DNA from 2 places in the Bradyrhizobium vignae genome. Region 1 is predicted to be linked to the other one. Evidence: riboswitches for the same ligand, from Rfam matches in the RefSeq annotation. Region 1 holds a riboswitch; the other holds the start of a gene.

The links. Region 1 has a riboswitch for cobalamin ahead of BRAD3257_RS24615 (DUF1636 family protein). Riboswitches for the same ligand answer to the same signal wherever they lie in the genome.
Region 2: it holds a riboswitch for cobalamin, as region 1 does, so the genes downstream of both, metE (5-methyltetrahydropteroyltriglutamate--homocysteine S-methyltransferase) here and BRAD3257_RS24615 (DUF1636 family protein) in region 1, are expected to answer to the same signal.

Annotation. Positions count from the first base shown of each region.
Region 1 covers NZ_LS398110.1:5,037,507-5,040,907, forward strand. The annotation lists gene cobN (cobaltochelatase subunit CobN) at 1-515, opposite strand, end outside; gene cobW (cobalamin biosynthesis protein CobW) at 515-1,564, opposite strand; gene BRAD3257_RS24615 (DUF1636 family protein) at 1,561-1,935, opposite strand; cobalamin riboswitch at 2,032-2,251, opposite strand; gene cobO (cob(I)yrinic acid a,c-diamide adenosyltransferase) at 2,292-2,927, shown strand; gene BRAD3257_RS24625 (cobyric acid synthase) at 2,932-3,401, shown strand, end outside.
Region 2 covers NZ_LS398110.1:6,552,349-6,555,749, forward strand. The annotation lists gene metE (5-methyltetrahydropteroyltriglutamate--homocysteine S-methyltransferase) at 1-1,574, opposite strand, end outside; cobalamin riboswitch at 1,678-1,879, opposite strand; gene BRAD3257_RS39435 (hypothetical protein) at 2,177-2,740, shown strand; gene BRAD3257_RS31785 (nodulate formation efficiency C protein) at 2,941-3,401, shown strand, end outside.

The sequences.
Region 1 (3,401 bases):
ATCTCGCCGGTGACCGGCCCTGCATAGAGGCCCGAAGCCAACGCAAGCTGCGCGATCGCGGCTTGAGCGGCAACGGGGCCGCCGGTATCGCACAGCACCTTGAGCCGACGCAGCGTCGAGACTGGCAGCGTCGAGTATGCATCGAGCCGCGGGTCGCCGCGCCCATCGCCCGGCAGCACGGCCAGCACGATATTGCGGTCCTTGGCGAGCTGTTGCAGGGCCGCCAGCCCATACGGCCAATAGGATTCGCCGCCGATCAGGCGCACCAGAATGCCGCGTGCCTGCGACAGCGTGCGCTCGATATAGGTGTCCACCGACAGCGGGTGACGCAGCTCCGCAAGATTCGCGAGCCGCAGCGACGGCAGGCTGTGGCGGCCACGCCGCCAGCCGGCCGCGAACGCGGCGAGATCGGAATCCGAATACGAGAGCACCACGAGATCGGCCGGGTCCTGGCCGATGTCTCTTGGCGTCGCGGTCTCCTCGAGACCGCGGCTCTCGCGGAAGACGACGTGCATCAGATACCAGATCCTGAAAGAGCAAGTCCTGCCCTGATCGCAGCCTCGTCGATGTCGCCATGCTCGCCGATCACGACCAGCTTTGACTGTCTGAGACCTGCGCCCCAGGGCCTGTCGAACTGATGGCGCACGCGCTCTCCGACCGCCTGCAGCAACAGCCGCATCGGCTTGCCGGCGACCGCGATGTAGCCCTTGGCGCGCAGCACGTTCTGCTCGCGGGCCAGCTTCTGGACGGATGCGACCAACGCATCGACGTCCGCCACTTCCGGAAGATCGATCACGACAGAGGCGAAATCGTCGTGCTCGTGCTCCTCTTCGCCGTCATGATGCGAGGGGCGCGCGGCGAGGTCGTTCTCCGCGGCAGCGCCGATGCCGAGGATGACGCGCGCATCGATCGCGCCGTCGGTGATCGGCAGCATGGGCACGCGGCGCGGCATCTCGGCAGCGATCGCGGCCTTTGCGGCTTCGATGCCCGCCGCGCCCGCAAGATCAGCCTTGGTCAGCAGCACGATATCGGCGCAGGCGATCTGGTCCTCGAACACTTCCGACAGCGGCGTCTCGTGATCCAGATTTTCGTCCGCCGCGCGCTGCGCTTCGACGGCCGCCGGATCTGGCGCGAACCGGCCGGCCGCGACAGCCTCGGCATCGGCCAGCGCGATCACGCCATCGACCGTGATGCGCGAGCGGATCTCCGGCCAGTCGAACGCCTTGAGCAACGGCTTCGGCAGCGCCAGGCCCGAAGTCTCGATCAGGATGTGATCGGGCCGCACCGGGCGCGCCAGCAATTGCTCCATGGTCGGAATAAAATCGTCGGCCACGGTGCAGCAGATGCAGCCATTGGCGAGCTCGACGATGTTCTCCTCCGGGCAATTGGCGTCGGCGCAGGATTTCAGGATCTCGCCATCGACCCCCTCGCTGCCGAACTCGTTGACGAGCACGGCGAGCTTCTTGCCGTTGGCATTGGTCAGCAGATGCTGGATCAGCGTGGTCTTGCCGGAGCCGAGAAAACCCGTGACCACCGTGACCGGGACTTTTGCGAGCGAGTTCATTCAGCGGCCTCCGGCACGACGGCAATGGGGGGAATGCGGGCAAGCGACTGCTTGCGGAAGATTTCCGGCCGGCTGCGCCAGGGCACGATGCCATCAGGCGCGGCGGCATAGGCCGCAGCACCCGCGACCACGTCGCGCGCGTTGGCATCCGACAGACGGCCATAGACATAGGACCAGCGGCCGGGCGCGCTGAGCGCGACCGAGCAGCCCTGGCTGCAGGCCGACAGGCATTCGACGGGAACCACGCTGACGCCATCGGGCACGCCGGCCTCGAGGATCGCACCATGCAGGCGCTTGCCAGGCGTCGTGTCGCCCTCGCCGAGCGTCTGGCCGGCGCGGCAGGTGATGCAGACGTGAAGTGTGACGGTCATCGCCTCTTCCAGGATAAACAGCGGGAGGCGATGAGGCGCGCGGACCGTTCTCCTGAGGGCCCGCTTCCCCGTCGCGGAACACCCCGTCCGCCGGTCCAAAACACGTTCGCGCTGGCAGGTCTCCCGGCTTGCGGAGCAGGGTTTTCGCCCTTCGATCCCCGCCTTCCCGATTCCAAGGGAATCAGTGGCTTCGGGCATCTCTCCGGTCACGGTCGCGGGGGCGGCTGCATTTTGGACCCAAATCTTGCCGATTCGGACCCTATCGCATTCCCTCTTCGCCTGTCATAGGACAGGAACCAACGCCCGGCCACCATTTGCCGGTGGCCGCCACTTGTCAAGCCGAAGGACCGGGACCGATGACGCCTGAACCGGATACCCAAACAGCTGAGGAAACCGACACCCGGCACGCCCAGAAAATGGCGAAGAAGAAGGCTGCCCGCGACAAGATCATGGCGACCAAGAGCGGCGAAAAGGGCCTCATCATCGTCCACACCGGTGCCGGCAAGGGAAAATCCTCCTCTGCCTTCGGCATGATCGTCCGCTGCGTCGCCCACGGCTTGCCCTGCGCGGTCGTGCAGTTCATCAAGGGCGCCTGGGATACCGGCGAGCGACGCCTGCTCACCGGCCATTTCGGCGATCTCTGCCAGTTCCACGCCATGGGCGAAGGCTTCACCTGGGAGACGCAGGACCGCGCCCGCGACATCGCCGCCGCACGCGCCGGCTGGGAGAAGGCCAAGGAGCTGATTCTCGACGAGCACTTGCGCATGGTCGTGCTCGACGAGATCAACATAGCGCTGCGCTACGACTATCTCGACATCGCCGAGGTCGTCGAGTTCCTGAGGACGCAGAAGCCGCCGATGACGCATGTCGTGCTCACCGGACGCAACGCCAAGGACGAGCTGATCGAGATCGCAGACCTCGTGACCGAGATGACGCTGGTCAAGCACCCCTTCCGCTCCGGCATCAAAGCGCAGGCCGGCATCGAGTTCTGAAGGCATGACGGCGCGCGCATTGATGATCCAGGGCGCCGGCTCGGACGTGGGCAAATCGCTCATCGTCGCCGGTCTTGCCCGCGCCTTCACGCGCCGCGGCCTGCGCGTGCTCCCGTTCAAGCCGCAGAACATGTCCAACAATGCCGCCGTCACCGTCGATGGCGGCGAGATCGGCCGCGCCCAGGCGCTCCAGGCGCTCGCCGCCGGCGTCGAGCCGCACACCGACATGAACCCGGTGCTGCTGAAGCCAGAGACCGACGTCGGCGCACAAATCGTCGTCCACGGCAAGCGCATCGCAACTGCGCGAGCTCGCGACTATGCCGCAATGAAGCCCTCGCTGATGAGCGCGGTGTTGGAGAGTTTTGAGCGCCTGAAGGCGCGCGCCGATCTCGTGCTGGTGGAAGGCGCCGGCAGTCCGGCGGAGGTGAACCTGCGCAAGTCCGACATCGCCAATATGGGCTTCGCCCGCAAGGC
Region 2 (3,401 bases), 1.5 Mb from region 1:
AATGCGAAGCCGGCGAGGTGCTCGCCGAAGTACTGCACCATGTCATTGCGCTCGAACTCGCCGTGCACCAGGACGTCAAGACCGATGTCCTCCTGCCAATGTACAGCGCGCGCAGTCTCCTCCTTGAGGAACCTGTCGTATTGCTCGTCGCTCATCGCGCCTCGCGCATGCGCCGCACGGGCATTCCGGACCTCTGTGGTTTGCGGAAACGATCCGATCGTCGTGGTAGGAAAAGGCGGTAGTCCGAAACGATTGCTTTGGATCTCGGCACGACGGGCAAATGGGCTCGCGCGGCGACGCATGGTCTGATCGATCGCTTTCATCCGCACAGCGACATTGGCATCACGGATTTTGGGCGAAGTCTGGCGGACAGTCGCGGCACATTCCGACTCGGCAAGAGCTGGCGCGACATTCTGGTCGCCTGCGAGTGCCCGCGCCAGGATCGCAAGCTCTCGCATCTTCTGGACCGCGAAAGCAAGCCAGCTCTTGACGTCAGAAGCGAGCCCCGTCTCGAGGCCAACATCGACCGGAACATGAAGCAGAGAGCAGGATGGGGCGATCTGTACACGATCTTTGCCGAGCTTCGCAATCACGGGTTCGAGCCGTTGGCGCAGCGAGGACAAATTCGACCGCCATACATTCCGGCCGTCGACGACACCGAGCGACATGACGAGATCACTTCGGCCGCCAGCGATGATCTGGTCCAACAACTGTGGCGCTCGAACCAGATCGAGATGCAGTCCGGCAACTGGCAAGCTCAAGGCGGTGTGCAGATTGTCGCCGAGGTCGCCGAAATAGCTGGCAACCATGATCTTGATGGCCGGCCCCTCCTTTGCGAGCCGGTCATAGGCATGCCGCAAAGATTTTCGCGTCCCCTCATCCAGATCAAGAACCAGGCAGGGCTCGTCGAACTGAACCCAATTAGCCCCACGTTGGGCCAATTCCTGCAGAACCTCGATATAGACTGGTATCAGCTTATCTAATAGCGAGAGTGGCTGGAACGCAGGATCGGGACTCTTGCCGAGCTTTAGGAATGTAACCGGCCCGATCAGGACAGGGCGGGTCTGAAAGCCGAGAGCCTTGGCTTCCTCATACTCCTCGATCGGCTTGCGAGAGCATAGCCTGAAAGTCTGTCTCGTGTGAAACTCGGGAACCATGTAGTGGTAGTTGGTGTCGAACCACTTGGTCATCTCCTGCGCGGGTGCGCCAACTCCGCACGGTTGATCACCGCAAGTCGCATCCTGGTCGTCGACTTGTGAACCACGGGCCATGGCGAAGTACGTCTTGAGCGAAACGAGTTCGGATTTCGAAGCGTAGATCTCCGGGATGGCGCCAACCATGACACTTGTGTCGAGCACCTGGTCATAGAGGGAGAAATCGTTCGATGGAATGACCGTGACGCCGATAGATTTCTGACGAGCCCAGTTCGCGGCACGCAGGCCAGCTGCGTCCTCGAGCAACTGCTGTTCGCTGCTTTTTCCGGCCCAGTAGCTTTCTAGAGCGAGTTTGAGCTCGCGCCTTGGACCGATGCGTGGCGTTCCGAGCGTGGCAACCGGAAGGGAGAGAAGAGACATAGCGTTAACCCCATGTTGGGGGCAAAGGCCATGGCGGACGCAGGCAGGGGAAGTCGCACGGTGCGACGGCTGCTTGGCGCACCACCGGGACACCCCGCCCGTGGACGAATATATTGTCGGGGCAGGTCTCCTGGCTCACGGGTCATTGCTGCTGTCCGGCCTTCCCGAAGCCGCGCAGGCTTCAGTGACATCGTTGGACAGCGGCTCGCCGCTCACAGTTGCGGGGGCAGCGCCGGCATCTTCACCGGCTTCCCTCTTAGCTCCGGATCAAGTGGGACCGGAGAACCTCGACGACTTGGGATATCGGCAAGACAAGTCTTCCGTCAACCTCTCAGATTATGTCTCAAGCTGGTGCTGCGACATCCGCTACGCGAAGGGCCGCGCATCCTTATCGTTGCCTCGATGGAGAAAGGCTCTCCAGTCAGCCATATTGTAATAACCGTCACAGCTGCCCCGGGCCCGCACGCCAGATGGTGGAAGGGACAAATGCGGCTTGCGCCGGCAGGCACCGCTGCCTGGAGCAGAACGCATTTGATGCCCCGGCTTCCCGCCGGTCTTCGAGCGCGTCCGCCATCCAGCCGCCCTATCGACCAGCTCGATCCGTGCTGAATAAGCCTAAGACACCTGGCAAAGCCAGCAACATACCTGACCAGCACGTTGATTTGCAGTACCAGCCAAACGCCAAATGCTCGGCGATCAAGATCGGCTTCGTCGTCGTTGGCCTTCTACCGCAAAGCGGACCGAACGGGAGGCTGCTCTCGAGCCGCACGTCGCGAAAGAAGCGGCAAACGCCGCTCTGGCCTCTTGGCCGCGAGCGCCCAGAGGATGGCAGAGATCGAAAGCCACATTCCGGCAACGAACGAAACGGTTCTATGGCGGCAAGCGTGCTCCCAATTGTCATCAGGAACTTGGTCGAGGCGTTCAGCTGCGCCGTCGAATATTCGGTGCGTGCAAGGACGCATAAGCCGCGTTGCGTAGCGTTGAAGGTAAACATCGAGACGTGCGCAAGTCGGAAAGCCGACAAAGAGGACAAAAAAGCGGTGCAAATTGCCGTCTATTACCTGGCACGAGGAATGCAAGTCTTCGGATATGCCCAGTCCTCCTGCTGGGCATATCCAGCACAGCAACTTGAAGCTGTCGCCGGGAGCGAAGTTAGCGGCGCGTGACATAGAGGGGAGCGCCCGCTCGCACGGGACACCATCGGTCTCCTCGTTGCGTCGCCGCTAACTTCTTGCGCTCGCGAATAGCAGGTTGAAGCTTGCCCGCTTGGAATGACGTGTGGATGAAACCAAATAGGCCGGCGGTTATGAGGAAAGTGTCTGGAAGACGCGCGCTATTGTTTTGTCTCGGCCGATCGTTGATCTGTATGGCCGCGCTGGCTGCGACAAGCAACAGTGTTCGCGCCATCGAGAGCCCCCATATCGAAAGATTCAAGTCAACGTGGCGAGCGCAAGACGGTGAGACAATAGAACAACTTATCTCCAACGTTTCGAAGGTGGCACTTTTTGTCCCTCGAATGTGGGGCGTCATTGAACTTGACCAAAACGACTATGTTTTCGTTATGTGGACCAGGCACCCGGATGATACATTAGACGAACAGAACGTTATCGCCTGGAGAATCGCGCTCGACGGCACGTTTCAACTTGCGTCGACCTATGCAAAGCCGATGGAGTTGGGTTGGCACGCCCTGGCGCTCTCGTTGATCGCTACTGAAGTCAAGGAGGATGAAAGGAACGCAAATCTTCGCTTTCTGCATGATCCGAGCAACTTCAACTTCGTGACGACCACGCAAGGCCGGCTCGGCGATCTTCTGCGGCAGGGCCGCTG